One region of the Dialister micraerophilus genome, then DNA from elsewhere that is predicted to be linked to it. Evidence: riboswitches for the same ligand, from Rfam matches in the RefSeq annotation. Region 1 holds a riboswitch; the other holds the start of a gene.
The links. A riboswitch is a leader RNA that binds a small molecule or an ion and turns the genes downstream of it on or off. The one in region 1 is predicted to bind glycine.
Positions count from the first base shown of each region.

Region 1 (15,130 bases):
TCCTGCCGCATTTGCAAGGTTTGTCCATTCTTGTTGTGTGGAAATTCTTCCGGTACGAAGTTTTTGGCTGTCTATCAATGCTGTCGAGCATAAAAGACGTTGTACTAATTGTTCACGTGACATTTCAAGCGAGAAGAATGCGACTTTTTTGTGTTCAGTTGAAAGGCTCATATTTTTTGCCATATTGAGAACGAATGCGGTTTTTCCCATTGAAGGTCTTGCCGCAACTATTATGAAATCGCCTTTTTGAAATCCGCTTGTCATTCCGTCAAGTCTTGTAAATCCTGTGGGAAGTCCTGTAATTCCTATTTTGTTTCTGAATTTTTCGGTGATTTCGGTGAGTTCTTGTTGTACGGCTTCTCCAATCGGTATGAAGTCGGATTTACGTTCGTCTCTTGTAACTTCCAGTATGGAACGTTCCGCATGGTCTGTAATATCGTCGACATCTTCTTCTTCCATATATGCCGCATCGGCAATTATTCCGGCTGCGTCTATGAGTCTTCTGAGTCTTGATTTTTTTTGTACTATTTCTGCATGACGTTCGATACCTTTTGTGGAAATTATGTGTTCGGGAAGTTCATTTACATATAAAACTCCGCCCACATCTTCAAGTCTGCCCATTCTGCGAAGTTCTTCCACGACCGTCAAAAGGTCCGCTTCTTTACCGTTGTTTACAAGGTTTAAAATTGCGGTGTAAATAATTCCGTGAGCTTCACGATAAAAGTCTTCTTTTCTAAGAATATCTTCAACGGTAATGACAGCGTTGCGGTCAAGAAGCATTGCACCTAATACCGCTTGTTCCGCCTCGATATTTTGCGGCGGTACACGACTTACGATCATTGTATCCGTTGATTTTTTTGATGAATTTTTTCTGTAATTTTCTTTTCTGTTATCCATATTTTCCCTCGAAAAAATATTTATATACTTTAAATATACCATGGTGAGAACGGTATGACAAAGAAATATAATTTGAAAAGAGAAATATAATTTGAAATATGAATAATATAAATTTTTATTCAATATAAAAATAAAACACTCTTTCGAGTGTCTTATTTTTCATTTGGTAAACAATTTGTTTGAGTTTCAAAATTTTACTTGTCGTCTACGTAGATTTGTTCTGCAGCTTTGTAGCTTATCCAAATATTTCCGTCTTCGGTTTTCAAGAGTACCGGACCTTCGTATTCGGCTTTTTCTTTTACTTCAACTTTCATTTCTATTTTTATTTTTTTGCTCTGCAGGTAGTCCATAAGTTCGTAGTCTTCGACAATACGTCTTATTGTTGTTTTTTCTCCGGCTTCGCATTCGGAAAGCATTCTGTGAGTGAGTCCTTTTCTGACTCCGTCATTGTACGGAATAGGATCTCCATGCGGTGAATGTTTCGGATGACCTAAAAATTCGGAGAGTTTGTCTGCAAGTTCTTCCGATGTTTCATGTTCAAGTCCTTCGGCAAGTTCGTGAGCTCCGCTCCATTTGAATCCGAGCTTTTCTACGAGAAATACTTCCCAAAGTGCATGAAATCTCAGAAGTTTTCCGGCTTCTTTTTTTCCTTTTTTCGTTATTTTGCTTCCTTTGTATGCTGTGTAATCTATAAGCCCTTGCTTTTGTAATTTTGAAATCATTTCACTTACGGACGGCGGTGAAACTTGAAGCATATCCGATAATTCTTTATTAGAAACGACTTCGTGTTCTTCGGTTATAAGATAAATCGCTTTTAAATAATCATCTTTACCGGATGTTAATTTTCCCATAATTGCCTCCAATTTTATTAACTATTATGTAAATTATTTTTCAATTTACTGTAAATATAATACATTTGGTATTTTATAAATGTCAATAAATATTTTAAAATTTGCAGTATTTTTACCGTAAATAAATATTAAGTACATTGACATATTTATATTAGGTTAGTTTTATTATTTTTGTATATAAATTTTGTACATATTTAGGTACTTGCTAAAAGGTGTATTGTAAATGAATTTTTGCAGTTGTATTTATATTTCATAATATATGAAATTTTCAATCTTTAGTACCTGCAATTAGTACCTGTTTGTACATATTTTATATATCTGTTAAAATGGGTTCATAATATAAAAAAGAGGTGTAGTATGTTTTTACATGAAATATATAAGCATGGTAATCCCGATCATGTAGCTTTTTGCGGTAAGGCGAATGCTACTTACGGAGAGTTGGAGCGTTTTGTAGATTTGTATCGCAATGAGCTTTATTCTCTCGGTGTAAGAGAGGGTAATAAGGTAGGTTTGTATTGCGGTAATTGTGCCGAGTTCGTTTATGCGTACATGGCCGTTGTGAGTTTGGGTGCGATAATCGTTCCGATAAATAATTCGCTGATCGGTCGTGAGGTTGATTATATTTTGGATGATTCGGAGGCGATTTTCGTTATTTCCGATAAAAATCTTGATATAAAAAACAAGTTGGTAGATATTCATGTGTTGGATAGCGATGCACGCAGTGAAAAATCTCCGAAGGCTCCTGATTTCCCTTCAGATTTGACCGAGGATGATGTGTGTACTTTCGTTTATACTTCCGGTACTACCGGTGCGCCGAAGGGTGCGATGCTTTCTCACAAGAATTTGATTCGTAATGCACAGCAGACAAATATGGTGGTAACTCATTATCCCGAGGATAATACTTTGTGCGTGTTGCCGATGTTCCATTGTTACGGGTGGACACTTTCCGTTATAAATCCGCTTTTGCAGGGTTGTACGATTACCGTTTTGAATACTAAAAATCCTGCGGAAATTTTGCGTTCGATTGAAAAATATAAGGTAACTACCGCATTTATGGTTCCGCCTATTTACAATCTGATGGCAAGAAAGAGTAATCCGGATCCGGTTAAGACAGTGCGTCTTTTCGTTTCGGGTGGTGCTTGTTTACCGCAGCCGGTTGCTCAGGCATTTTTCGAGGCGTACGGACATCCCGTTATTGAGGGATACGGTCTTACCGAAGCTTCTCCGGTTTGTTCGGTTCTTCCGCCTGATCAGCCTAAGTACCTTACTTGCGGAAAAGCAATTCCGGGAGTTGAGGCAAAAATTCATACCGATGATGATACGAAACCGTACAAGCCCGGTGTGGTAGGTGAACTTTGGATACGTGGCGATAACGTAATGAAGGGTTATTGGAAGCGTGAAAAGGAAACAAGGGAAACAATTACAAAGGACGGTTGGCTCAGAACCGGAGATATTGCGTACATGGATAAGGAAGGTTATATATACATTGTCGATCGAATAAAGGATATGATTATCGTAAACGGAGAAAATGTATATCCTCGTGAGGTCGAGGAACGTATTTATGAACTTAAAGATGTCGGAGAATGTGCCGTTGTAGGTCATCCCGATGCAAAGCGCGGTGAAACTGTTTGGGCGTACATCGTCATGAAAGAGGGAGAAACTTTCGATGAGGATAAAATAAGAGGTTACTTGCTCAAAAATCTTGCACCGTTCAAGGTTCCGCATCGTTTTATACCTCTTGATGAACTTCCTAAAAATCCGACCGGTAAAATATTGAAACGTGTATTGCGTGATCGTGATAACGATATTTGATACGAAACTTCCGCAGCAAATGTTGCGGGAGTTTTTATTTACTTTTGAATGATATTATATTAATATACTTATAATACTGTTTTTTTAGGAGAGTTTATGGATATAAAAAATAATTCAAAAGGATTTTTATGTGTTTTGAAGGAGAAGTATTTTACTTTCAAGGGACGTTTGAACAGAAAGCCTTTTTTAATTCGTAATTTGATATTGTTTGCATTGTCGGCATTTATACGTGTTTTGGCTTTTTTGGTGCTTACGGTGAATGTAAATTTGCTTTTGTACTTGTTTATACCGATTGTTTTTTTGTATGTGTTTTTTTCATGGTGGGCAAGTCTTTCTCTTACGATACGAAGATTGCATGATGTAGGATACAGTGCGAAAACGGTGCTTTTTCCTTTGATTTTTGCAAATATTATTTCCATTGTGTGGGTGGTTGTCGGTACGATTTTGTATTCGGTAAATCCTTCAATTTTGGAAGGTGGAGAAGTATTTTTAGTTATCGTAGGTTTGTGTAATTTTATTCTTTCTTTGTTCTTGCTTTTCAAGAAGGGTAATAAGGGTACAAATCGTTTCGGTGAGGATCCTCTTGAGCTTGAGATGAAAAAATTTATGGAAAAGTTCAATATCGAAGATGTGGAAGCGGAGGATTTAAGAAATAACGACAGATATTTTGAAGATAAATCTGATGAGGATAAAAAGTGTTGATTTTTGTGAAAATTGAATAGTTTATGTGGGCGAAGAGTGATGCTCTTCGCTTTTTGTTTGTAATAAAAAAGTACACTCGATAGGGTAAGTGTAAAACACGCCTTATAAAGTGTACTTGTTATTTATATTAAATTGTCGGTGTTGTATTTATGTTTTTAAATTCGCTTGCTTTCTTTTCCTTGTATGATTTTATTCGATTGTTTCTTTTTTCAAGGAATTTGAAGTATTTGTTCGTTTCTTCTACCACTATTCCCGACAGTCCGATAATGGCTACGAGGTTCGGTATTGCCATAAGTCCGTTTACTATGTCGGCAAGTGTCCATATTTCTTCAAGTTTGAGCATTGTGCCGGATGCGATAATTAAAATGAAAACTACTCTGTAGGGCATTATGCTCTTTGTTCCGAAGAGGTATACAAGACAGCGTTCGCCGTAGTAGCACCATCCGAGTATTGTGGTGAATGCAAAGAGTGTAAGTGCAATTGTGAGGAATAACGGTCCGAAGTATCCTATTGCACCGGAGAATGCGGCTTGTGTGAGTGCCGCTCCGTTTACATCGCCGGTCCATTGTCCGGACACGATTACCGTAAGTCCGGTGAGTGTACATATGATTATGGTGTCGATGAATGTACCGGTCATGGATACAAGACCTTGTTCGGCGGGCCATTTTGTTTTTGCGGCTGCCGCTACAATTGGTGCCGAACCCAAGCCGGATTCATTTGAGAAAAGTCCTCTTGCGATACCGCTTCGCATTGCAAGCATCATACCTGCTCCGGCAAATCCGCCCATTGCCGCAGTTCCGCTTGTCGCTCCTTCAAATACCTGCATAATAGCAAACGGAAGATTTTCATGATATATACCGAGTATTGCTATCGTGATTATAAAGTACGTTACCGACATGAAAGGTACTATTTTTTCTGCAGCTTTCGATATTGTTTTAAGTCCGCCCAATATTATTATCGCTACAAGTATTGTAAGCAAAGTACTTCCGAGCCATATCGGCACATTGAATGTAAGAAGCAATGATGAAGTTATCGCATTTACTTGTGTAAATGTACCGTTTCCCAGCATTGCCGTAAGTGTACCGAATATGGCAAACATGACTGCCAAAGGTTTCCATTTTTTGCCGAGTCCCTTTTCTATATAGTACATAGGACCTCCGGAAATTTGGCCTTTTGCATCGACTTCACGATATTTTACTGCAAGCACACCTTCGGTGTATTTTGTCGCCATACCGAAGAGTGCGGCAATCCACATCCAGAATAATGCACCGGGACCGCCGAGTTTTATTGCGGTAGCGACACCGACGATATTTCCTGTGCCTACCGTTGCGGCAAGTGCCGTACAAAGCGCTTTGAATGAGTCTATATCTCCGCTGCCTTTATTTCTTGCGGAAAAAATAAGTTTTAAAGCACTTTTCAAGTGATGAAATTGGAGTCCTTTCAAACGAACCGTCATCAAAATTCCGGTTCCCACAAGGAGAATTAAAAGCCATGGGCCCCATACAATTCCGTTGATTTGATTTAAGATGTTAAGTACCATACTCCACCCCTATCTGAAAACCCTGCCGTTCTCTAATGACAGAACCGGCAGGGCAGGGGAAGGCTACTTTCACGGTGTTACCGTGTGCCGGCCCTGTCCTTTTGCCTGAGAGATTGAGGAATTTCTTCCCTTGCCCCTTCGGCGCTCATTGTATGAGACTCTCCAGAGACGTGTCGGTATATAGTTTCGTGTTCATAGAACGCCTGATAGTGTTACTCCTTCGGCAGACTTACGTCTTTTTCCATATACGTCATCCACTTATCTAAAATTGTAGTGGAATCATTATAAATTATAAAAAGTCAAAATTCAATAGGTTTTGTAAAAAAATTTTAATTATTTTTTATTTTTCTAAAAAATAATTTTTATAGGGAAATATAAGGATTGTGAGATACTTTGTTCAATATTTCACATCCGTTTTTTGTTACCGCAACCAAATTTTCTATGCGAACTCCGAATTTTTCAGGAATATAAATTCCCGGTTCGATTGAGAATATCATGCCCTCTTTTGCGATTATTTCGCTCGTGGGACTTACTTCTCCGGTTTCATGAGTTGTAAGTCCTATGAAATGTCCGAGTCTGTGTGTGAAGTTTTTTCCGTAACCGGAATTTGAAATGTGAGTTCTTGCAATTTTATCTATATCGGAAAGTTTTACTCCTTCTTTTATCGCTTTTGTCGCTTTTTCGTTTGCTTCTTTTACAATGTTGTGAACTTTTTTCATTTCATCGGTCGGAGTGCCGAAAAAGTATGTGCGTGTCATATCCGATGCGTATCCGTCTTTCATACAGCCTATATCGATCAGCACTATTGTGTTTTCTGTAAGTTTTTTATCCGTTACCTCGTGGTGGGGATTTGCCGAACTTTCACCGAATGCGACAATCGGAGGGAATGAAAACCCGTCCGCACCGAGTTTTTTGTATATTTCAGAAAGTTTGTATGCCGCTTCTTTTTCCGTCATGCCGACTTTCAGATGTTTTACAAGCTCTTTTATTGCAAGGTCGTTTATGTGTGAAGATTTTCTCATTTTCATGATTTCGTTTTCATCTTTTATCGAGCGTACTTCGTCTACAATTTCCGAACCGTTTACAAATGTCAAATCTTTTCTTCTTGAAAGGAGTTCAAGTAAAAATTTCGAGTACAGAAATTTATCTATACCGATTTTGGAATTTTCAGGTATTTTGTCGGATAAAAGTTTTATATAGTCGCTTCCGTCAAGGTATGAGATATCTTTGAAAGTGTGTTTTTTCAAAGGGAAAAGTTTGTTTCTTATCCAAAAAGAATCGTTTCGACTTATAACGAAAACCGTAAATCTTTCTCCGGCATCTATAGTTTCATCCGTTAAATATTTTATTGAAGCTTCTTCGCTTACGATAATGAAGTCGATTTGTTCGTTTTTCATCATTTTTCTTATTTTTTCCGTTCTTTTTTGCATGGTAACATCCTTTCTCTCTTTTCAAATTGCTTTTTCTTGTATATACTGAAGAGTGAATGTATAAAAGGAGGCGTTGTATGAGTTTATCTGTTAAGGATATTTTACTGTTGGATTATTTTGACAATAAACCTTTACATACCGAAATTTCCGTCTACAAAGAAAAAATCTACGGCAAAAATACTCATGAACGCTTGCTTTCTCTTCTTGATAACGGTTGGATAAGGTACAGCACGCCTAAGGAAACTTTGCACATGCTTCCGGAAAAAGCGTTGTCGGATTTTCTTTCCCGTCATGGTGTAAAGTCGGAAGGTTCAAAAGCCGATCTTATTCGTCTTATTATACAAAAAATTCCGGAAAAAGCGTATTATCATGCAGTTCCGAAAGTATATACGGTTACAAAAAAAGGACGTGACGAAATAAGCCATAATATGGCGTATATTTTAAATGCACGTGAAAATTACGGACTTTCCGAAAGTGAAATACGTCATTGGCAGAGTTATCTGTCACACAAGGGAGAACCTTATAATTCAAGAAAAGTACTTGAACGTGCGATGAATGAAAAAGCTTCCGTTTATATAATGGCGGGGGAATGGTCGAAACTTAGAAATTTGTACTATACAACGGCGAATTTTTACTTGCGTTCAAAAGATAATGAAAATGCCGTTTCATACTTGCTTTTGGTATTCTTTTTGGATATTTCGGGTATGCGGGATAAAAATCGTTTGGAAAATTATGAAAAATTGTTCCGTACACCGAAGGCGATTATACTTTTGATTGACGAATTGCGCTTAAAGTTGAAAATTTCTCTTTTCGATATGAAACCGAAATTTCTTTCTACAATTGCACGTATGGCGCCGAGACTTCCGTTTTCTTATTTTTCCGTTCATACTTCGGCATTTATTTTGACGGAGTGTTTGAGAGGTACGGATTTTTCTCCGAGAAAGTATATTACGGAAAGAAATGTTCCGGATCCTTCCGACAAGGGGTATAAATTCGATAAGAGCGGAAAAACTGCAAGCGGTTTATCTGTGCATGATTTTCCTTTTAAAGCAAAAAAGAAAGAAAAACTCCATATACCGGTATTTGTACCGCCGGAAATAAAAAAAGCAGAAGATAAAAAAATTTTGAAGAAAAACAGAAAAGTCGAGAAAAAAGAGGTTGGGGAAAAGGGTATAAAAAAAGTTATAAATTTAATATCCTCTTTTTTTTAAAAATATTCGTGATATACTTATACAAGTATGCGTCCATAGCTCAGATGGATAGAGCAGCGGTTTCCTAAACCGTGTGTCAGGGGTTCGACTCCCTTTGGGCGCACCAAAAAAGGACTTCCTTTGTCGGGAGGTCCTTTTGTTTTACAATCCGTTGAAAATATTTATCATCGGCAGCCATACCGATAAAAGTATGAATGCGGTGAGTATGCCGCAAAAGACAAGTATTGACGGTTGTAATATCGTTTTATAGAAAAGCATTCTTTTTGAAAACTCTTCCTCTTTTCTTTCGGTGACAAGCTTCAAAAAGTACGGAAGTCGTCCGCTTTCACAACCTGTAAAAATCAAATGCAGCGATGTTTTGTCGAAAACGGAAACTTTTTCCAATGCTTTCGGAAGAGTTGCACCTTTTTTTATTTCCGAGAGAATACGTTTTACAATACTTTTCGATTTATCGTTTTTCATGGAATTTTGTATATTTTCAAGCGAGTCGTAAATCGTGTATCCGCTTTCCGAAAGTATTGATAAATACATACAGAAGCGTGAAACGAAAATGTTTTTTGTAATCGGAAATTTGTACAGAAAATCGTTTTTCAGATTTTTTCCTTTTTCGATTTTTATAAATAATCCGATTGCCATGACAAGTAACAAAATAAAAAGTAAAATGTAAATTCCGAAATCTTTCAGAAAGAAACTTGTTTCAAAAATAAATTCTGTCGATGCCGGAAGTTTGAAATTCATACTTTGATAAAGCTCGTAAAATACCGGTATTACCAAAGTCATAATTACATAGAGAACAATAAGTGAAAATATAAGAACCGTAACGGGATATGCAAAAAGTTCCGTTAATTTTTTTCGCATTTTATGTTCTTTTTTGTAGTAATCGGCTGCGGTTTCAAGTTGAAGGGGAAGTGTTCCGGTAGCTTCGCCTATTTTCACCATTGATATGAAAAAAGACGGAAATTCCGATGTTTTCTCAAGACTTTCACTTATTGAAAAGCCGCTTGTTATCGAGTTTTTTATTTTTCTGATGACTTTGATTTCTTTTTCTTTCCGGTTCATCTCCAAAATATCTAATGTTTCGATGACGGAAAGTCCGCTTTCTATAAGTGATGCCCATTCCGATGCGAAAATGTACAAAGTTTTATAATTTTTGAAAACTCTTTTTTCGAGTTTTATAAAAGTGCGTTTTTCTTTTAAACTTATAACTTTCAAGTACTTGTTTTCAAGAATTTTTGCCGCATCTTTTTTGCTTTTCGCAATGATTGTGCCGGAGCTTTTTATTCTGTTTTCATCGTAGCATTTGTATAAAAAAGTTTTCATTTACAAACTCACAAATTTCAATAAATCTTCAGTTTCACGAAAGTTCATTTTTGTTTTGCGTGCAATTTGCAGGGCACTTTGTTTCATTGTAATCATTTTGTCGTTACCCAGCTCGATGTAGCTTTTTATTTGCTGATCTTTTCCGTCACGTATAAGCCTTGCAACCGGTTTTGTACATTTCAATATTTCACGCAGCGTGAAGATTTTTTTATTGTGGAAATATAATTTTTGTGAAATGACAAAACGCAATTGTGATGCCAGAATTTGGCGTATTTCCTTTTCGTCCCTGCAGGCATGCACGATGCGTCCGATTGCTTCATCGGCGGTTTTGTTGTGTAATGTCGTAAGTACAAGATGACCCGTTTCGGCTGCAAGAAGTGCCGCACGCATCGTGTTTTCATCACGCATTTCTCCAATCACGAGTACATTCATATCTTCACGCAGCGAGTCCAAAACTCCTTGGTGGAAATTTTCCACGTCACTTCCGATTTCACGTTGGTGAATAAGTGATTTTTCCGATGTGAATTTATACTCGACAGGGTCTTCGATTGTGATGCAATGTTTTGTATATTTTGTATTTATTTTATTTAAAATTTGCGCAAGAAAAGTGCTTTTTCCGCTGCCGGCAGGACCGGAGATTATTACAAGTCCGCTTTGTATCTGTGCAATTTCTTCCGATAAATCATCGTTTTGCTCAATATTTTTCAGTTCGGGTAAAACTCTTATCGCAATACAGGTTTTATCGGAGGATTTATAAACGTGCAAACGTAAACGTACGGAGTTTGAGGATAATGAAAAATCGACAGAATTTTTTGTTTTGAAAATATTTTTCTTCTTTTCGTCAATTACTTCATTTATGAAAGAAATATCTATCGCTTTTTCAGTTGTTTTGTGAAGATTTCCGAGTTCACGCACGATGATATTTTCATTTTCGGTAATGTGTATGTCCGTAAGTTTCGGATATTTTGATGTCAATTTGTTTATTAAATCAAAAAGTTGTTTCATTTTTTATCCTTATAATAATTCGTCAAAAGATACCGTTCCTTGTTTCACGTGAAACAATATCGCCTCTTTCAATGTCGGTGTACCTTGTTTTTTTATCAAATTTTTAAATGTTTCGGAGTTGTCTTTATTTCTTATTGCATTTCTTGCTTCGTTGTTTACATACAGCATTTCAAATGCGCCTATACGATTTTTTATTTTTCCGTTGTTCAAGTAGACTTGAGTATTTTCCATGTCGGGCGGCAATTTATATTTTTCTATAATTTCTTTTGTTATTTTATATTCTTTTCTGTCTTTGTCGGAAAGAGTTCCGAGCAGTTTTTGTGAGATTACAAGTGTGAGTGCTTCCGACAAAATTTTTGCATCTATACCAATGTCTATAAGTCTGAAAGGAACTTTTCCGGCTTCATCGGTATGTACGCTTGACAGTACCAAGTGTCCGGTGAGTGCCGATTGTACCGCTATCTTTGCGGTTTCCGCATCACGTATTTCTCCAATCATTATTACATCGGGATCGTGGCGGACGAATGCACGCAGTCCTTTTTCAAATGTAAGTCCGGATTTTTCATTTACTTCTACTTGCGTTATTCCTTCTATTTTGTATTCGATGGGATCTTCGATGGAAAGTATGTGCAATTTGTTTTTGTTTAAAAATTTGAGTGCGGAGTAAAGTGTGGAAGTTTTTCCCGAGCCGGTCGAGCCGCTTGTGAGTATAAGTCCTTTGCGTTTTAAAAGACAATGCTCGAATATTTCCTTTTGTTTTTCCGTCATACCCAAGTCGAAGTTGTCTATAAAGGAAAGTTTTTCCGGCAAAATACGAATTGTCACGCATTCTCCGTAAAGTGACGGAAGAAGTGAAAAGCGAAGATCGTACCGGTTGTCGTCAATTTCAATCGTGGCGTTTCCGTCTTGAGGCAAACGTTTTTCTCCTACATCCATATGACTTATGACTTTCATTCTTATTACAAAGGAGGATAAAACGGTATTCGGTAAAAAGCAAATATCTTCCAATATACCGTTTATACGAAAACGTATGCGCACTTGATTTTTCTGCGGTTCTATATGTATGTCGCTTGCATTTTTTGAAATTGCATTTTCTATAACCGTTTTTAAGAGCATTTCCGCTGAATGTGATTTGATTTCCAAAGTATTCACCTCTTTTTTACATTATAATTTATGTTTAATAAAGGTACAATTTTGTTTCACGTGAAACTTTTCAAGGTTTTCAAATAATCTTTAAGTTTCGGATTTATTTTTCTGCTTTCTCTTGTTTTTTGTATTGCTTTTTTAAATACGGGTTCGGAGAGTTTTTTGTTTGTAAGTATGGAAAGTCCTTCGTTTTCATTTTTTGCAAGCAGTTCGGCAATGCACCAGGCTTGCATCATTTGTATGTAGTATTTATCGCTTTTTTTGTATAGCGCTTTTTCAAATATTTCTTTTTCATAATTGTTTTCAATGCAGTTTGTCATCAGCATTTCTATTGCAAAGCGTACTGTGTATTCGTGATCGCTTTCGAGCCATTTTTCTATGTACGGTTTTATTTTGTCGTAATTTTTTTTGAAATTTTTCGGCCTTAAAGTGTCGCATACATACCAGTTGTCGATTTGCGGTAGAAATATTTCTATTTCATTCGTTGTTTGAATGATGTTTTTTGTTTTTGAAATATTTATTGCATGGAGTAATTTTTCTTCAAGATATTTGTGTTTGATTTTTTTAAATTCTGAAAGTTCCGTTTCTGCGGAGTTTTTTTCGATTTTTCGTATTTCATTCATTCGTACTCCGATGATTGCATTTTCGTTTATTTTAGGAATAATTTTTTTTAGAAAGTTTTTGTATGTTTTGTCGCTCTTTTCAAGAAGTTTTTCGGTGAGTGTTTTTTCTTTCATTGTCGCTCCTCGTTTTCATTGTTTTACAAAAAAAGAGTCTTTCGACTCTTATATTTGTGTTTGCATAAACGGAATCGGATTTACCGCAGTTCCTCCTATTCGTACTTCGTAATGACAGTGGGGGCCGGTGCTGTATCCGGTGCTTCCGATAAGTGCGATTATATTTCCTTTTTCTACTTTTTGTCCGACATTTACCAAGATTATGGAGTTGTGTCCGTACCTTGTTACTATATTTCCGGCATGTTGTATTTCTACAAGATTACCGTATCCTTCCACATAGGATGCTTGAGTTACCATTCCGCTTGCAGTTGCATATACAGGTGAACCGTATTCTGCGGCGATGTCGACACCTTCGTGTATTTTCATTTGTCCGCTTATGGGATCTGTTCTAAGTCCGAACGGGCTTGAGATGGTTCCTTTTGTCGGCCAGATGTCGGGTGTGTCGTTGTTTGCATTTTGTGCGAATATTCCTTTTTTTATAAGGACGTTTGTTTTTTGTTTTGCAAGTTCTTTTATTTGGTCGTTCAGTTTTTTGTCCAGCGTGTAAATTTTTTTCAAAAGTTCGCCGGGATCTTTACTGTTTTTTTTTATGGTTTTCAGTTCGTTTGTACTTTGAGTGTCCGGTCCGCCTTGTCCGTTGCTTGGTGAAATTACGGAAATTTTTTGTATGTCACCGACCATTTTTTCAATTGTTTCGCTTTTTTCTTCAAGTTTTTCAAGTTTTTCATCTGCCATTTGAAGCTGTTTTTTGTAAAGTTCGTTTTCGTTTTTGAGATTTTGAGTCAAAAATATCGAGTATATGGAAATCAAAATTATTATTGCAATTAAAGCTGTTATTGCAATAAGTATGTATTTTGCTTTTTTTCCTTCTTTTACTGTCAGTATGTAGTTTGTGAAATTTTTTTCTTTTTGTTTTTTTATATCAAAAAGATTTTTTATCATTTATTTTCCTCGATTTTTTTCGCTTTGTATTCATTTCTCTTTATGTTTCTGTTTACGTTTTTCGCTTCGGGTTTCTTTGCTATCGAAGGCATGAGTTTTTGCATTGCAAGTTCTACCGATTGTGCTTCTTCTACCGATAGCGGTTCTTTTGCACGACCGTTCAATATGCGTTTTCCGTATATGCGTGAGGTTTCACGTCCGGATAACGAGGTGATTACCACACCGTTGTTTCTTCCGTCCAAAAATGTAATCGAGAAACTCAGTTTGTCACCGGTTTCTTCAAATGCGTCGTATTTCAAAACGCCGATTTTTTGTACGGAGTTGAGTTGCATTGTCGCCAAAAGCTCCTGCTGGTGCAGCATCGCTTTCGATGTTTGCATCATTTCACGCAATTCACGTACTTCGGTGGAGAGTTTGAATTCCAATGTTTGTCCTTTTTCTCCCGCCATGAAGTAGCTGTATTTCTTATTCAGTCTGTTTATTTTTGCACGCATTTTCAATACTTGAAAAAGTATGAAAAGTAATATAAGTACTACTAGTGCGCCTATTCCCAATAATATGTGTTGATTTGTAAATTCCATTTTATCTACCGTCTTTTTTCAAAAGTTTTGTAATTCTTGTAAATTCGTCTTCGTTCTTGAAGGAAATGGTAATTGTTCCTTTTTTACTGTTTTTTCCTCTGCCGGTTTTTATTTTTACAGGAGTTCCCAATGATGTGATTATTTCTTCTTCCATCGCACGAAGATATGTCGATATTTGTACTTCTTTTTTCGGCTTCGGTGTTGTTTTTTCACTGAGTATTTTTTCAACTTGTCTTGCGGAAAGTCCTTCTTCGACTATTTTTTTTGCAAGTTTGAGTTGTTCGGCAACGGTTTTGAGTGCCAAGAGAGGTCTTGCCTGTCCCGTTGTGAGTTTTTTGCTTTGGAGAAGTTTTTGTATAGCATCCGGAAATGTCAGGAGTCTTAACGTGTTTGTTATGTATGATCTGCTCTTACCTGCTATTTGTGACATTTCTTCTTGAGTGAGGTCGTATTTTTTTATTATACTTTCGTATGCTTTTCCTTCTTCGATAGGATTTAAATCTTCTCTTTGCAAGTTTTCTATGAGTGCGATTTCGGCACTTTCACGATTGTTGTATTCTTTTATTACAACGGGAATTTTTTCAAGCTGTGCATTTTTTGCCGCACGAAGTCTGCGTTCTCCGGCAATAAGTTCATAGTTTCCGTTGTCTTTTTTACGAACGATTACAGGTTGAACGACACCGTACTTCTTTATCGACTGCTCAAGTTTTTTGAGAGTTTCTTCGTTGAATGCTTTTCTGGGTTGGTTGGGGTTTGCATCTATTTGATTTACGGGTATTTCCTGTATGTTTTTGTCTATGTCCTCGCCCAAAAGCGCTTTCAAGCCTCTTCCCAATCTTTTTTCTTTAGACACGTTTCAGGACCTCCTTTGCAAGTTTGCGATATGCTTCCGCACCTTTTGATTTTTCGGCATATGTAAGTATGGATTCTCCGAATCCCGGTGCTTCGGAAAGTTT
Region 1 covers NZ_CAMUNF010000004.1:39,689-54,818, reverse strand. The annotation lists gene dnaB (replicative DNA helicase) at 1-897, opposite strand, end outside; gene P6922_RS03515 (metal-dependent transcriptional regulator) at 1,092-1,748, opposite strand; gene P6922_RS03510 (class I adenylate-forming enzyme family protein) at 2,106-3,560, shown strand; gene P6922_RS03505 (DUF805 domain-containing protein) at 3,657-4,262, shown strand; gene P6922_RS03500 (alanine/glycine:cation symporter family protein) at 4,390-5,802, opposite strand; glycine riboswitch at 5,886-5,978, opposite strand; gene P6922_RS03495 (M24 family metallopeptidase) at 6,165-7,232, opposite strand; gene P6922_RS03490 (hypothetical protein) at 7,310-8,443, shown strand; tRNA gene P6922_RS03485 (tRNA-Arg) at 8,473-8,549, shown strand; gene P6922_RS03480 (type II secretion system F family protein) at 8,585-9,763, opposite strand; gene P6922_RS03475 (type IV pilus twitching motility protein PilT) at 9,764-10,768, opposite strand; gene P6922_RS03470 (GspE/PulE family protein) at 10,778-11,920, opposite strand; gene P6922_RS03465 (DNA alkylation repair protein) at 11,968-12,651, opposite strand; gene P6922_RS03460 (M23 family metallopeptidase) at 12,700-13,593, opposite strand; gene P6922_RS03455 (DUF4446 family protein) at 13,590-14,174, opposite strand; gene P6922_RS03450 (ParB/RepB/Spo0J family partition protein) at 14,176-15,027, opposite strand; gene P6922_RS03445 (ParA family protein) at 15,020-15,130, opposite strand, start outside.

Region 2 (17,847 bases), on a different contig from region 1:
TCAAGGACTTCAACCGATAGTAGGTACGAACTACGGTGCAGGAAAAATGGAACGTGTAAGAAAAGTAATGTACACATTTCTCGGTGCATCCACACTGCTTGCAGCGGTATTTTGGCTGCCGATAATGATATTTCCGAAAGAAATACTTCTCATATTCGGAGTATCGGAAAGTTTGGCAAGTGTCGGTGTACATTACAGCAGAATATTTTTTGCGGCATACGCATTGAACGGAGTCATGATAACCGGTATGACCTACTTCCAATCAATCGGTGACGGAAAATCCGCAACATGGTTTGTAGTGGCCGATCAATTGCTGCTCTTTATCCCGATGGTGCTGGTACTGCCTTTGTACATAGGCATAGAAGGAGTGTGGTCGGCATCTTCGATAGTTGACTTTTCGGTAATATTCATATCACTTATATTCATACTTCGCTCGCTGAAAAAATTGAAAGTTTGAAAAATAAAATTTAATGAAGAAATAAAATATATTTACTTCAGCAGAGATTTGTAAAATGAAAACAACGCATACTTTTTAAAAAGAGTGTGCGTTGTTTTATTTCCTATGCTTTTTTGTAAAAAATAAATAAAATTTTTATATGCAAAAATTTATGAAACTGCAAAAAGTACGATAATTCATGGATATTTTAAAATTATTTCACTACTATATATAGATTTATGGTATTTGATTTGTACTATATATTGTGTTAATCTAAATGTATCGAAAATAAGCGATAAGGTTTGAAAAGCTTTTATGAGGTGAAATATGTCAAAAGAAAATTATTACATGAAATCGCAATCTCCTGTCGAATATGCGTATGCAAAAGACAAGAAAAATATGCGTTCAATAAATTGGAATGTAATGAATGACGATAAAGATTTGGAAGTGTGGAATCGTGTAACTCAAAATTTCTGGCTTCCTGAAAATATTCCCATGTCGAATGATATACCTTCTTGGAATACTCTTTCCGACGACTGGAAACAACTTGTTACACGTACATTTACCGGACTTACATTACTTGATACCGTTCAGGCGTCAATCGGAGATATAGCTCAGATAAAAAATTCTGTAACCGATCATGAGCAGGTTATTTATGCAAATTTCGCTTTTATGGTAGGTGTGCATGCACGTTCGTACGGAACGATTTTTTCTACACTTTGTTCAAGCGAGCAAATCGAAGAGGCGCATGAGTGGGTTGTAAATAACGATGCACTTCAGGCACGTGCGAAGTTGCTCATACCTTACTATACGGGTGACGATCCTTTGAGGTCGAAGGTTGCGGCGGCTCTTATGCCGGGATTTTTGCTTTACGGAGGATTTTACTTACCTTTCTACTTGGCGTCACGTGCAAAACTTCCGAATACTTCCGACATGATACGTCTTATATTGCGTGATAAAGTCATACATAATTATTATTCGGGCTACAAGTATCAGCAAAAAATCTCAAAGGAAAACGATGCAAGAAAAGCGGAAATGAAGAAGTTCGTATTCGACTTGATGGAAGAGGAAATAGAACTTGAGAAAATATATTTGCGTGACCTTTACAAGGGATTCGATATTGCGGATGACGCTATAAGATTCAGCGTGTACAATGCCGGAAAATTCCTTCAGAATTTAGGTTACGATTCACCTTTCAGTGAAGAAGAAACGCATATCGCACCGGAAGTATTTGCACAACTTTCGGCAAGAGCGGACGAAAATCATGATTTCTTCTCCGGCAGCGGCTCATCGTACGTTATCGGTACAACTGAAGAAACAACAGATGAGGATTGGGATTTCTGATGAAACCATATGTAGTATACTTTTCGACAAAATCAAACAACACACACAGATTTGTAGAGAAACTTGATTGTGAGAAATCACGTATACCGATAGAGCTTGACGAGGAACTCCATGTAAATCGTGATTATGTGCTTATAGTACCGACTTACGGAGGCGGCGGACATACGAAAGACGGTAAAGTCGACACTCACGGTTCGGTAAAAAAACAGATTATACATTTTTTGAACAATGAAGAAAATCGTAAACATTGTTTGGGTGTAATAAGTTCGGGAAATACGAATTTTGCAGAATCATATGCAATAGCCGGTCCGATAATAGCGAACAAACTCAAGGTGCCGTGGCTTTATAAATTCGAGCTTTTAGGCACGAAGTACGATGTGGAAAAAGTACAGAATATTTTAAATGAAATGTTTAAAAAATAAAAAGTAAAAACGAGGGAAAAAATGTCAAAAACATCATCCGAAAAATATATTTCCTTGAATGCACTTACAAAGTTCAAGGACGAAGACGGCAAGTACCACTTTCAGTCGGACAAGGAAGCCGTTCAAGAATACATAAAAACTCAAATCGAACCTTCAATGATGAAATTTTCTACACTTGAAGAAAAATTGAAATACTTGGTTGACAACAACTATTATGATGAAGAAATATTGAACCGATACAGTAAGACTTTCATCCGTGAAATATATGCGATAGGTAAGGAATACGATTTCAAATTCAGAAATCTCATGGGAGCGATGAAGTTTTATACGTCATACGGACTTAGAACGGACGATAAAAAATATTATCTTGAAACATTTACCGAACGTGCGATAATGAATGCGCTTTTCCTTGCAAACGGTAGTGAAGATCTTGCAAAAAAGCTTGTCGGAGATATACTTTCAAACAGATTTCAGCCGGCAACTCCTACATTTTTGAATGCGGGTAAAAAACGTAGAGGTGAATATATTTCCTGTTATCTTTTAAGACTTGAAGACAATATGGAATCTATTGCAAGAGGTGTGGCTACAAGCTTGCAACTTTCAAAAAGAGGCGGCGGAGTTGCGCTTTGTCTTACAAATTTGCGTGAAGGACAAGCGCCGATAAAGGGTATAAAAAATCAGTCAAGCGGAGTTGTTCCGGTGATGAAACTTCTGGAAGATACTTTTTCCTATGCGAACCAGCTCGGACAAAGACAGGGTGCCGGTGCAGTATACCTTTCCGCACATCATCCCGAAATTTTGAAGTTTTTGGATACGAAACGTGAAAATGCGGATGAGAAAATACGTATCAAATCTTTATCTTTGGGTGTGGTAATACCCGATATTACATTCCAACTTGCACAAAAGGGTGAAGATATGGCACTTTTCTCACCTTATGACATATACAAAGTTTACGGAAAGCCGATGACGGATATTTCCATAACAAAAGAATATGAAAATCTTTTGAGAAATGACAAGGTAAGAAAAACGTACATAAATGCACGAAAATTTTTCCAAACTTTGGCGGAAATACAGTTCGAGTCCGGTTATCCGTACATTCTTTATGAAGATACGGTAAACGAAAGAAATCCTCATAAAAAAGCCGGACGTATAGTAATGTCCAATCTTTGCAGCGAAATAGCACAGGTATCTACTGCAAGTACATACACCGAAGACATGAGTTACTACCATGTAGGTCAGGATATTTGCTGCAACTTGGGTTCGATAAATATTGCCGAAGCGATGAAAGACGGTAAAAATTTCGGAGAAATGATCGGACGTGCGGTAGAAGCGTTGGACAGAGTGTCACGTGCATCCGATTTGAATTGCGCACCTTCGATAAAAAGAGGCAATGAGGAAAATCATGCGATAGGCTTGGGAGCGATGAATTTACACGGATTTTTGGCAACACATCATATTTACTACGATACTCCGGAAGCTGTAGACTTTACCGATATGTTCTTCTATGCAACGGCATATTACGCATTCAAGGCATCACATTACATGGCGATGAAAAAAGGTGCGTTTACCGGATTTGCGGACTCCGAATATGCGGACGGTTCATATTTCAAAAAGTACACCGAAGAATTGAACGCACCGAAAACCGAAAAGGTAAAAGAATTGTTTGAAAAGTACAATTTTTACATACCTACACAAGAAGATTGGAAAGTGCTTGTGGAAGATATAAAGAAAAACGGACTTGCAAATGCGCATCTTTTGGCGGTAGCGCCGACCGGTTCGATTTCTTACTTGTCATCATGCACACCTTCATTGCAACCGGTAGTATCTCCGGTAGAAGTACGTAAGGAAGGTAAACTCGGAAGAGTATATGTTCCGGCGTATGAGATAGATGATGAAAATTACAAATATTATGAAAAAGGTGCATATGAAGTCGGTCCCGATGCGATAATAGACGTGGCGGCAGCGGCACAAAAACACGTGGATCAGGCGATAGCTATGACACTCTTTGTCACATCGCAAGCAACCACAAGAGATTTGAATCGTGCATACATCAGAGCATTCAAAAAGAAATGTTCATCGATTTATTATGTGAGAATAAGACAAGACGTTCTTGAAGGAAGCGAAAAATTTGAAGAAGATTCAATAATCAAAAACGAAAACAAAGAAGTACGAAATTGTGACGGTTCCGAAGAATGTCAAACATGTATGATATAAAAAATAGGGCAACACTCGGTTGCCCTTTTTGCATGCATTATGAAATTTTGCAAATGCTTATAACTGCAAAAAGACCTTCATTAGAAAGTCTTTTTACAGTGTTTGGGGTTTTGTGACAAAAAAAGAACGGTACTATAGTACCGTTCTTCTGGTGACCCAAGAGAGATTCGAACTCCCGACACCTTGATTCGTAGTCAAGTGCTCTATCCAGCTGAGCTACTGGGCCTCATGGCAGGGGCAGAGGGACTCAAACCCCCAACCTACGGTTTTGGAGACCGTTGCTCTATCAATTGCGCTATGCCCCTGCGCCGTAGGTAAATACCCACGTGACTTATACATAATAGCAAATAAAAATAAAAAAATCAAGTCTTTTAAATGAAAAATTAAAATCTTGAAAGTAATGCAATTAAAATTTGTAAATTTGTAAGAACTTCGATTTGGACTATAAAAACATTCGGTAATTTTTGAATTTAATTTGCATAAAAAATAAAAAATGCTTGCAAATTTTTTTATATAGCGTTATAATTATTCTCAACAATTTAACATAGTGGATGAAGGTTACGTGAGAAAGCGAAAGCTTACCGAAGGAGTTACACTCTCAGGTGTCTTGAAAAAGATGGGTAACGTATCCGGACACGTCTCTGGAGAGTCCCGACGGGCGCCGAAGGTGTAAAAGGTCGTAAGGCTTTAATCTCTCAGGCAAAAGGACAGAGCAATTTACAGGATATTTTTATATTTGTGAAAATTTCCTTTAAATTCTTTTGAATTTTTACTCCGGAGTTGTGAACATCCGGAGTTTTTATTTGGAGGTATGTATGAATTTATTGGAAATATTGAGCAGTATAAACTCATTTGTCTGGGGACCGCCGCTTTTGATTTTGCTGGTGGGAACAGGTATATTTTTGACTTTGCGTCTTAAACTTTTGCAAATACATAAATTGCCGAAAGCGTTGTCACTGATTTTCTCGGCGAAAAACGAAGGCAGCGGAGATATAGATTCGTTTAAAGCACTTTGCACCGCACTTTCGGCTACTGTCGGTACCGGTAACATAGTAGGTGTTGCGACAGCGGTTCACGCCGGAGGCCCCGGAGCGATTTTCTGGATGTGGATAGCTGCATTCTTCGGTATGGCGACAAAATATGCGGAAGGACTTCTTGCGGTGAAATATCGTGAAGTCGATGCAAACGGTCAGATTGCCGGAGGTCCCATGTACTACATAAAGAACGGTTTGGGAGAAAAGTACAAGTGGCTCGGTGCATTGTTTGCAGTTTTCGGTATCGGTGTAGCTTACTTCGGTATCGGTACATTCGCACAAGTAAACTCAATTCTCGACATGACAAGCATGACATTGGGAGTAAATCCGATTTGGACATCGGCAGTTGTAACAATACTTGTAGCGGCAATTACATTGGGCGGACTTCAATCAATAGCGAAAGTTGCGGAAAAGATTGTTCCTACAATGGCGGTTATTTATGTAATTTCAACTTTCGGAGTTTTGATTTACTTTGCGGACCAAGTACCGGCGGCAATTGCACTTATTTTGAAATCCGCATTCACTCCTACAGCGGCAATGGGAGGATTTGCCGGAGCAAGCGTAATGCTGGCAATACGCAGCGGTGTTGCGAGAGGTGTATTCTCCAACGAATCAGGTTTGGGATCGGCACCGATAGCTGCGGCGGCTGCAAAAACCGAATGGCCCGCCGAACAAGGACTTATTTCCATGACAGGTACATTCATAGACACAATAATTATTTGTACAATGACAGGTCTGACACTTGTAGTATCCGGATTTTGGACAACCGACTTGAACGGTGCCGCACTTACACGTGCCGCATTCATGGAAGCATTCCCTATTTACGGAAGTTACATGCTTATGATAGGACTGTGCCTGTTTGCATTCACAACAATTCTCGGCTGGAACTACTACGGTGAACGTTGCATTCAGTACCTCGCCGGAGTAAAAGCGATATTGCCCTACCGTATAGTCTTCATTTTGATTATTGCAAGTACACCTTTCATGAAACTTGAAGAAATATGGGTACTTGCCGATATAGTAAACGGACTTATGGCAATACCGAACCTTATAGCACTTATAGCATTGTCCGGTGTAGTTGTGGTGGAAACAAAGAAATACATGGATCATCTCGCCGAAAAGAAAAAATTGAAATAATGCTATAAAAGTTTTTAATAGAAAAATCAATAAATAGTTTATAATTAAAACAGTTCATGCGTACCATTATTGAATAAAATTGAAAACAAGTATCTAATTATTAATAAAAAAGTTAGTAAAAATGCGATATTTTTAAAAGTATCGCATTTTTTTATTAAATAAATTTTTCCGGGAAAAAAGTTGAAAGAATAAAAACAATTAAAAGAAAAACTCATAGAATTATGAAAAAAACTCAATTTACTATTGAAAACATACTTTAGTCTAGGTATAATATAGTAAATTTTTTATTTCTACGAAAAGAGGAAGAGTATATGAACTTATCAATTCAAATCTTTTTATCTCTCGTACTGTCCGTAATTGTAGGACTTATATTGGGAGAAGGTGCAGCGGCTCCGGTTCAGATGTGGATAGCTCCGATAGGTACCATGTTCATCAATTTGATTAAAATGATGATCGTACCGGTAGTATTCTGTTCATTAGTTGTCGGAATGACAAGTATGGGTGATTTGAAGAAACTCGGTCGTATAGGTATAAAGACTTTGGGTATATACCTTGTTACAACTGCAGTGGCAATCGTTATCGGGTTTGCAGTTGCAGGAATAATTCAGCCGGGTGTGGGCATTACAATAGCGGCAAACGCTGCAGCTCAAAAAGTGAAAGAAGCTCCGAGCATTATGCAGGTAATTTTGAATATGATACCTGCAAATCCTATAGCTTCAATGGCAAAAGCCGATATTCTTCCTGTTATTATATTTGCACTTTTCATCGGTGCCGGAATTATTTCCGTCGGCGGACAACGTGCGGAAACTTTGATTAAATTCTTTGATGCATTTGCGGAAGTATGCTACAAAATCATCAACATGGTAATGAAATTATCTCCGATCGGTGTGTTCGCATTACTTCTTCCGGTAGTTGTAACAAACGGACCTAAAGTATTGTTGCCGTTGCTTTCCGTAATTTTGTGTATGGCAATAGGAAGTATAACTCAAGCGGCGCTGGTATACGGAGGACTTGTTGCGACATTCGGTAAAATGAATCCGATAAAATTCTTCAAAGGAATGTCCGAAGCGATGGCAATTGCATTCACAACATGTTCATCTGCAGGTACACTTCCGATAAATATGAAAAACACCGAAGAAAAACTCGGTGTACGTCGTGATATAGCAAGCTTCGTACTTCCGCTCGGTGCAACGATGAACATGGACGGTACAGCACTTTACATGGGTATTTGTTCGATATTTATCGCAAACGCATTCAATGTACCGCTTACATTCGATCAGATGATTATGATAGTATTTACGGGAACACTCGCATCAATCGGTACTGCAGGTGTACCCGGAGCAGGACTTATAATGCTTGCAATGGTACTTCAATCGGTACAACTTCCGATCGAAGGTTTGGCACTGGTAGCCGGCGTGGAACGTATTATGGATATGTTCAGAACATGTATGAACATTACAGGTGACGCAATGGTTGCGGTAGTTGTAAACCAATCTGAAGGAAAAGAAATAGTAAAAAGCAATATAGAAATATTTACGGACGAAAAATAAAACATAGAAATAAAAAAAGCCCTCCGTCGGGTGTATTCGCAAAACGGATACAACATCGAGCGGAGGGTTTTCAAATGTAAAAACCGAAAAAGGTTGACATAATCTCGAAGACTGTCTATATTAATTATGCAAGTAATAAAAGACAGATCGGAGAACGTGACATGCTCAAAGCGTATAAACACGATGAAAATCATATACTCTGCGAAATACAACCGGAAAAAGCGGAAAAAGGCTCTTGGATAAACTGTTCAAACCCAGATATGGATGAACTTTTGACATTAAACAGATTGACATCCATTCCGATTGAAACGCTCAAAATGGCACTTGACCGTGAAGAACGTGCGCACGTTCAATTGGAAGAAGGATACATATTTGTAGTTGTAAATACTCCCGTAGTACTGGAAAAAGACGCATACGATGCACTTCCGCTCGGTATATTTATCACACCGAAACTTTTTGTGACTGTATGCCTTGAAGAAAACGGAGTTATAGAAAGATTTTTAAACGAAAGTTTTTTGTCATTTTACACTTACAAAAAAACACGTTTTCTCTTTCAGATACTTTTGGAATCGGCATCGACATTCCTTTATTTCTTGAAGCACATTTACAAACAGACCGAAGAAGTGGAAGATGAAATAAAGAAATCTTTGCAAAACAAAGAACTTTACAGATTACTCGAATTTCAAAAATCACTCACATACTTCAACTTCGCACTTCACTCAAATGAAAATGTAATGGAAAGACTGATGCGACTTCGCAGAGGACGCACACCTTCATTACTCAAAATGTATGAAGAAGACGAAGACCTTTTGGAAGACATAATCATAGAAAACAAACAGGCATTGGAAATGGTAAGTATATACACCAACATACTTATATCTACAATGGAATCGTTCTCTTCGATTATCTCGAACAGATTGTCGCAAATAATGAAATTTTTGACATCGGTGACAATTCTTCTTGCGGTACCGACAGTTATTTATAGTCTGTGGGGAGTAAACGTGCCGCTGCCCTTCCAAAACTCATCCTTGGGATTTACGGTCATGGTGGTATCGGGAATTATAATAACCGGACTTTTCGCACTTGTCCTATGGTGGAAAGATATGTTATAAACAACTCGAAAGAGTTGTTTTTTTATTTACGAAACAATACGGAAAAATAAACGGTTGAAAAATAAATGCGAATAATATTATAATAAAAATCCGATGCACAAGGAGGAGAAACATGATAGAAGCAATTGAAAAAAGACGAAGTATACGAAGATTTATAAAAAAACCGATAGCAAAAAAAGATATTATGGAAATAATTGAAGCGGGAACTCTTGCACCGTCCGAAAAACATGCACAACCTTGGAAATTTATAGTAATCTCGGGAAGCGGAAAAAAAGAACTCGCACGCAGAATGAAAGCCGGAATAGAAAGAAACAGAAACGATTTGCATGCGACATTCGGAAAAAGCTACGAAGCATTGATACCATCGGCAATTTACACGATGAGAATTTTACAACAAGCCGACACTATAATATTCGTAATGAATACAAAAGGTAAACCCTACAATGAACCGCTCACAATGGCGGAACATCTTCTTGAACTTACGGACGTACAATCGGTATCCGCCGCAATAGAGAATATGTGCCTTGAAGCGACACAAAGAGGTATAGGAAGTCTTTGGACATGCAATATTTATCTTGCATACGAAGAAATCAAAGAATGGCTCCAAACGGACGGTGAAGCGGTAGCGGCAATAGCATTCGGATACACCGACAGAGAAGCGAGAAAACCGGCAAGAAAACCCTTGGAAGAGGTAATAGACTGGACAAGGTATGAAGAAGCGGAAGAAACAAGTGAATAAAACTGAGAGAAGGTAAAAACGATTACCTTCTTTTTTTTATTTAAAATACAGATAAATAAAAATAAAATTATGATAAAATAAAAATATAAAAGGAGGTGGAGATTTTCGTTTTTTAAAATAAAAACACACAAATTAAAAGACACAAAGTCTTGCGTGATATGGAAAATATTCACCATATCATCAATTAAAAAGAAAGGAAACATGATGGCATATGTAAACGAACCCTTTTCGGGCGAAGACAATAATTTCGCCATAGTAAAGCAGGCACAGGGAAAAGTGCTGGGAAGATTGAGGTATGAAGTAAAAAGTTCCATGCCGTCGGCCGGAGTAAAAGATTATCGATTTTTCGCAGATCCTTTATCTCCCGTACCGAGCGAGTATGAAAATGCCGTAAAATTCGGATTTACAGGATTTATGAGCAGACTCGACTGTAAATTCGACGAAATTAAAAATGAAGAAGAAGCAGTACAATTTTTAAAAGAAAACTACAAGGACTGTCTGGTGACATTTACACCGGCATTGAGAAACAACAAATTTTTCGTATTGGACGATTTGCAAAAAGAAGGCAAAACATTATTTATGGATACGGATAAAGACTACGTACCCGTACCTGTATTCGGTACGGTCGAGCATCCGGTATTCGGTGGAAATATAAATAAATTTTGCTTTCACATGAAAGAAGGAAAGCCTTTACCCGGGCTTTCAAAAAAATATTGGGATAATGAAATGGAACCGGAATTTGTCATTGCGACAATGAAAACTTATGAAGGGAAAATAGGACCCTACATAATATTCGCACCGTTGTACAATGACGTGTTCAACAGCGAAGTAATAGGAGAAGGCGGAGCGTACTTCAAATCAAAAAGAAATTCTGCACTTGGATATGCACTATACGACATGCAAAATACGGAACTTAAAAATCACGTATTACGCTGTGCAAAATCTCCGTTATGGTTCATACCTCGTGAATACCTGCCCGAATTCAGAAAAAATTTAAAACCCGTACCTCAAGACGGCGACATATTAAAAGACTTGGGAATAGAAATAATACACGATCCGATATTTTTACCGGCAAAAGAAAATGTTTTAAAAATAGAGGAAACTTTGGCGGATATGGTAAAAAACAATCATAAAGAAAATGAAATCAAAACTGAAGACAAGAAATACGACGAAAAAGATTTCATCAAACATTTAATAAAATCATCCAAAGACATGGGCTTTTTATACAGTGAAAAAGATCTCATAAACTTCCATATATCCATGAAATCTTCACGACTTGTCATATTGTCGGGAATGAGCGGAATAGGAAAATCCGGACTTGTAAGAACATACGGAAAAGCACTCGGACTTCCCAAGGAAAGAACCGTACTCATACCGGTAAGACCCTCATGGATGGATGACGGAGATTTACTCGGATATGTAGATATGAAAAATATGATTTACAGACCGGCGGACACCGGACTTTCGGAACTTTTGATAGATGCGGAAAAAAATCCCGAAAAACTGTACATCATATGTTTTGACGAAATGAATTTGGCAAGAGCCGAGCACTACTTTGCTCAATTCATATCCGTACTTGAAAATGAAGAAGAAATGAAAATACGTTTGTACAACCCCTCATTGGCGACACGTATTTACAACAGCAATCAATATCCTCCGGAAATAACAATCGGAAACAACATAATGTTTGTCGGAACGGTAAACGTAGACGAATCGACATATAAATTCAGCGACAAAATACTCGACCGTTCAAATGTAATAACACTCAAACAAGGAAAATTTGTGAACCTTTCGAATGTACGAAATTCAAAAGATATAAATTCAAGAGAAATAAGTGCAACGGAATTCAATACATTCAGAAAAACCGGAGATATAGAACTTACAGAAGAAGAACTTAAGTTCTTGGACGAATTGAACGACTCCTTCTACGAAAGCGGAATAATGTGCGGTATAGGATTTAGAGTGGCAAAACAACTCGACAACTATTTGAAAAACATACCGGACAAAATAAATTTCACACGCAAAGAAGGCATAGACGTACAAACGGTACAGCGTATACTGACCAAAATACACGGATCGTCACAACAACTCAAAACGCTCATAGACAATGACGAAGAAGGAAACCTCACCGGAAAAATCGCACAAGTACTGGATAAATACAAAAACATATCCATGTTTGAAGAAACACGCCGAGTACTGAAAGAAAAATCCGGAGAGTTGAAATTCTATGACTACACACTCTAAAGAATTCGGACTTACATTCTATACCGGAAACGGGCAAATAATCGAATATCCGAAAAAAGCGTGGAAAAAAGATGTAAAAGATTTTATGAAAGACAAAGTCGAAGCAGGTATAACGATAGCGGAAAATCAGGATATATTCGTGAAATTTCTGGCAAACGAAAAAGACCGCATGACAATGGACGGCCTTGACGTTGCCGAAAGTGAAAAACTCGAGAAAAAAGACGGAGAAATATATATAAAACCGCAGCTAAAGAAAGAAGCGCCGTTGCGTATATTCTCCGGAAAAGATTTTCCCTTGGTACCCGGATACTATGTAATAACCGTATACCATGAAAACGAAACATATTACGGACTTTTGGAAATAACACCGAAGTTCATGGAAAAACAGAGTTGGCAAAATATGAGAGAAGAACTTATATCCGAAATAAAAACACTCTCATTCGACTTCATGAAAAGAAACATACAAATCACAAAAGCCATGGAAAGTGCATTGGGACTTAATGTGGATATGCTTTTGAGATTTTACATAATACATGAAGAATGCGACTACGTAATATCGGTACTTGACGAATTGGCGAAAACTGCCAACACAAGACTTGTAATAAACAAAAAAAGAGTATACGACCAAAACAAACAAAAAAGCGACGTGCATATAAAACCTCAACACATAAGATTCAGAGAAGGTTCATACTCGCAAACGATAGTATACATGGAAAACACGCTTGACGTGGAAGAAAACAGATTTGTAAAAAGAATAATAAAAAAACTTCACGCTATACTGAAAACATTTATAGAAGAACTCGACAAAAATGCGACAAGACTTGAACTTAGGCAAGAGGAACTCAGAGAATTTTCCGAAAACCGTGAATATAAAATGGGTAAAAAAGCATTGATACACTTTGACGACTTTCGTAAAAGTGCGATGCAACTTTTAAACATTATAAAAGAAGTCGAAAAAACGAATTGGTTTATACAAACAAGCGACACAAACGAAAAAAATATACCGATGACGGTATTTCTGGATCCACGCTACTCCATACTCTACAAATTGCATAAAAATTTGAACAAGCCGGAAGAAAGTCTGTCGGTATCGTCATTTTACAGATACCAATGGAAAAGAACGGATAAACTTTATGAACTGTGGTGCTTTTTGCAATTCATAAAAGCACTTACAAAAAACGGATGGGAAGTAAAAAAAGGTCCCTCGGTCGAAAAGAAAGACGGTAAATATCGACTGTCAAGCCTTGAATCCGGAACGGTAATATGTCTGAAAAGAGAAAAGAAAGAAGTATATGCGGTATATGACGGATTCATACCGGAAACATCGAAAGAAACAAGCAGAAAAAGAAATCCTATATACACAAACAATCCGCACAGACAACCGGATTTGCGACTGGACTTCTACAGCGAAGAAAAATACTGCGGCTCACTCATCGCCGACTTCAAATACAGAGATATTTACTACCTTTGGAAAAACGAAGAAAAAAGCAGATTGCTCAGAAGACAATTCAATGCATATCGAGATGTAAATACGAAATATTACAAAAACTATGAAGAAAAAAGATCGCTGCAAGACATAAGACCGGTAAAAGAAGTGTGGGCAATATTTCCGAAAGAAATACCGACAACAAAAGACGAAGACTACAATTTGAGATTTATATCGCTGGCACCGTCACTGGCATCAAATGCGACACTCTCAAAAATGCTTGAAGAATATACGAAAAATATTTATAAAAGATAAATGGAAAAAATATTTCTCACATACATACTCTTCATAAACCTTGTGACATTCGCTCAATTCGGTATAGACAAAAGAAAAGCGATAAAAAACAAAAGAAGAATAAAAGAAAAAACGCTCCTTCTTACGGCAATGGCGTTCGGAGGAATAGGGGCATACCTCGGAATGCAGGTATTCAACCATAAAAAGAACTATTGGAAATTCAGTGTCGGACTTACAATTATCGGAGTAATTCAAACAGTCGCAATATACTTCATTATCGTGAACATGTAAAAGCACAATCGAAAAAGGTTGTGCTTTTTCAATGTGAAAATATTTCATAAATAAAGAAATATGAAAATACGATATGTAAAATTTGAAAAATGAAAAGAAAAATATAAATTAATTTAAAACTGACTTGATTTTATAGAAATAAAATTGTATAATCACAAGGATAAAATTTTATAAAACGAAACGAAAGGAGGAGTCGCACCGTGCGATTCCTTTTTTCAAAAATCGGGAGTCTTGAGAAAGACTCTCTTGTTACGAAAAGAGCGAGGAGGACTTTATGGAAAAAAGAATTATTCACGTAGAAGAACGATTACCTTTATTACAAACTGTACCGCTTAGCTTGCAGCACTTGTTTGCAATGTTCGGTTCGACGGTATTGGTACCGTTTCTTTTGAACGTGGATCCGGCAACCTGTCTTTTTATGAACGGAATAGGTACGCTCATATACCTTGCAATCTGCAAATGGAAACTTCCGGCATACTTGGGATCGAGCTTTGCATTTATATCACCCGTACTTGCAGTATGCGCTACAAACGGAATGAGCTATGCGGATGCACAGGGAGGATTTATAGCATTCGGACTTTCATTTATGATACTGGCACTTATAGTCGATAGAGTAGGAACGAAATGGATAGACATATTGTTTCCGCCGGCGGCTATGGGTGCCATTGTTGCGATAATCGGACTTGAACTTGCACCCCTTGCGATGTCGATGTCCGGATACATGGGTCAAGCTCAAGGAATGACAAACGAAACCGCAATGATAATCTCCACATTCACACTCATAGTGACAATACTTGCAACGGTATTGGGAAGAGGATTTATAGCAATAATACCGATACTTATCGGAGTAGTGTCCGGATATATTCTCTCTGTCTTCATGGGAGTTGTAGACTTCACACACGTAGCGCAAATGCCGTGGTTCTCATTTCCGACATTCTACAGACCTCACTTCAATGTCAGTGCGATAATGATGATAATGCCGGCACTCTTCGTAGTATTTGCAGAACACTTGGGTCATCTTTTCGTAACAAGCGACATAGTAGGAAGAAACCTCATAAAAGAACCGGGACTTCACCGCTCGCTCTTTGCGGACGGATTATCAAACGTACTCTCAGGACTTCTGGGATCCACACCGAACACCACCTACGGAGAAAACATGGGCGTAATGGCGATGACGGGCGTATACAGTACATGGGTAATAGCAGGAGCGGCGGTATTTGCGATAATATTCTCCTTCGTAGGAAAAATAGCCGCACTCATACACGGAATACCCACACCGGTAATGGGAGGCGTATGTATACTTCTTTTCGGATTTATAGCCGCAAGCGGAATAAGAATGCTTATAGAGAAAAAAGTAGACTACACAAACTCCAGAAACCTCATACTGACAGCGGTAGTAATGATAACGGGACTCTCCGGAGCGACAGTAGTAATCGGCCCCGTACAACTCAAAGGAATGGGACTTGCGACAGTGGTAGCAATTATATTATCACTTGTATTTATACTCTTCGACAAACTCAAAATATCAAACGGTCAATAATTAAAAAAACTCTCCGAATACGAAAACGGAGAGTTTTCAATTTCTACAAATTCGGACAATTTGAAAAGAGACATATATGGTGATATATTAATAAAGGTGACTCGGAAAAAAAGTAAAGTCAAAAAGGCATAAACAAGGAGAGATACAAATGATACAATTTAAAACAATACAATCATTGACCGGTGACGAAATAAAAATCAGAACCGAAGTATTTATGCACGAACAAGGATTTAAAAACGAATACGATGAAATAGACAAAATTGCATACCACACGGTACTCTACAAAGACCACAAACCGGCAGGATGCTGTCGTATGTACTGGAATGAAGAAGAAAACTCATACGTAATAGGAAGACTCGCAGTATATAAAGAATACAGAAAACAAGGACTCGGAGCTGCACTTATAAAAGAAAAAGAAAGAATTATAAAATGGAGACTCCACGGAAAAACTGCAAAACTTCTCGCACAAGTTGAGAAAAAAGGTTTTTATGAAAAATTAGGATACAAAGCATACGGAAAAGAAGTAGATGACGAAGGATGCCCGCACATCTGGATGGAAAAAACCTTATAAGCGAAAACGAGGCGATAAAATGACACCTAAAGCAAAAAGAACAAAAGCCAAACTGCTTGAAACCGCAAAGCAATTGTTCAAAGAAAAAGGATACGAAAACGTATCCGTAGAAAAAATAACAAAAGCCTCACAAGTAGCAAAAGGAACATTCTACCACTACTTTACCAAAAAAGAAGATATAGTATTGGAACTCATATTCAAGTCGATAAAAAACAAGCAAGAAGAAGTACTTGCAAGTGAAAACTCCATCGACATGAAAATATGTGAATACATGAAAACAGTGTTTGAAGAAATTGATTATATGCCTAAAGAACTTTTGCGTAATTGGGTATGCGATTCCATACAGGGAACCGAAAAATACCCGCAAGCCACTATATTTCCGAAAAATATAAAAAAATTTATATACGAACTTTTTACAAAAGAAGTAAAAGCAAAACGATTAAAAGAAACAATACCCGAAGAAAAAATATCCGATATATTCGTAACACGAATATATGGATTTATAGCTACATGGTGCATATTGGGCAAAACTGAAAGTCTGTCGGAATACGCACTGCCCGTAGTAAATTGGGAGGTCAAAAAAATACTCGACTCATATGAAAATAAAGTATGAATCGGTAAATGAAATAAAAATACGCATTCTCGAGATGCGTATTTTTTATGCGGAAAAATTGAAAATAAAATAAAACTAAAATTGGTGAAAAACCCGAAACGGCCGGACAAAATCAGTTACGAAAAATCAAAGACACTTGACGGTGTCTTTTTTTGCTGAAAATGTAAACATAAAAATGTAACGATAAATTTTAAATAAAAATACTTTTAAAGATTAAATTTTATAATCGCTTCTGACTGTTTTTTTATTTTCTTTCGGGTTATAATTTTACTTTCTTTTTGCATTTATGTTGTAGAGTTATAGAAAGGAGAGTTATTGTGAAGGAATTTATAGCTGTTTTGTCGTTTATGACTACTATTGTTGCCGTTATTGCCGGGTATATCGTTCGTCCTTATATACAAAATGATCGTGAAAAGACGAAGATTACTTTGGAGCGCATGGCTTTTTTGAGTAGCGATGTCGACAGTTTGCGTGCGGAGCTTCGTAATTTGACGGAGTCGGTTTCTCGTTTGCATGCTCTTCTTTGCAGGGAGTTTACTTGTTTTTCTCATGACGGTAAGTTTATTTATAGTGAAAAGGGGCGTGTTTCATGACGGATTTCAGATTGGCTTCTTTGATTGCAGACGGGCTTGTTTCTACCGGTATCGAGGGTGATTTCGGCAGTGTGTGTTGTTCTACCGGAGGCGATTATCCTTCTATCGGGTGTTCTTCTTGGGAGGGGGAGCGTGCGGATGATTTGCTTTTGCGTATAGAGGGCGGTGAGCGGTTTGCTCATCGCAGTTACAGTGATTTATTGATGTGCGGCGATTTGCCGGTTTTGAGTGATATTTTAAGAAAAAATTCGACAGTTCAGATTGAGAAGCTTTCGGAGGATTGTATT
Region 2 covers NZ_CAMUNF010000007.1:18,289-36,135, reverse strand. The annotation lists gene P6922_RS04625 (MATE family efflux transporter) at 1-457, shown strand, start outside; gene nrdF (class 1b ribonucleoside-diphosphate reductase subunit beta) at 764-1,780, shown strand; gene nrdI (class Ib ribonucleoside-diphosphate reductase assembly flavoprotein NrdI) at 1,780-2,202, shown strand; gene nrdE (class 1b ribonucleoside-diphosphate reductase subunit alpha) at 2,224-4,416, shown strand; tRNA gene P6922_RS04605 (tRNA-Arg) at 4,566-4,642, opposite strand; tRNA gene P6922_RS04600 (tRNA-Trp) at 4,646-4,721, opposite strand; glycine riboswitch at 5,048-5,137, shown strand; gene P6922_RS04595 (alanine/glycine:cation symporter family protein) at 5,232-6,587, shown strand; gene P6922_RS04590 (dicarboxylate/amino acid:cation symporter) at 6,899-8,137, shown strand; gene P6922_RS04585 (magnesium transporter CorA family protein) at 8,299-9,249, shown strand; gene P6922_RS04580 (nitroreductase family protein) at 9,362-9,988, shown strand; gene P6922_RS04575 (McrB family protein) at 10,193-12,232, shown strand; gene P6922_RS04570 (nuclease domain-containing protein) at 12,216-13,973, shown strand; gene P6922_RS04565 (DUF1294 domain-containing protein) at 13,974-14,243, shown strand; gene uraA (uracil permease) at 14,518-15,783, shown strand; gene P6922_RS04555 (GNAT family N-acetyltransferase) at 15,932-16,354, shown strand; gene P6922_RS04550 (TetR/AcrR family transcriptional regulator) at 16,374-16,967, shown strand; gene P6922_RS04545 (hypothetical protein) at 17,285-17,560, shown strand; gene P6922_RS04540 (hypothetical protein) at 17,557-17,847, shown strand, end outside.
Region 2: another riboswitch for glycine. It lies ahead of P6922_RS04595 (alanine/glycine:cation symporter family protein); the one in region 1 lies ahead of P6922_RS03500 (alanine/glycine:cation symporter family protein).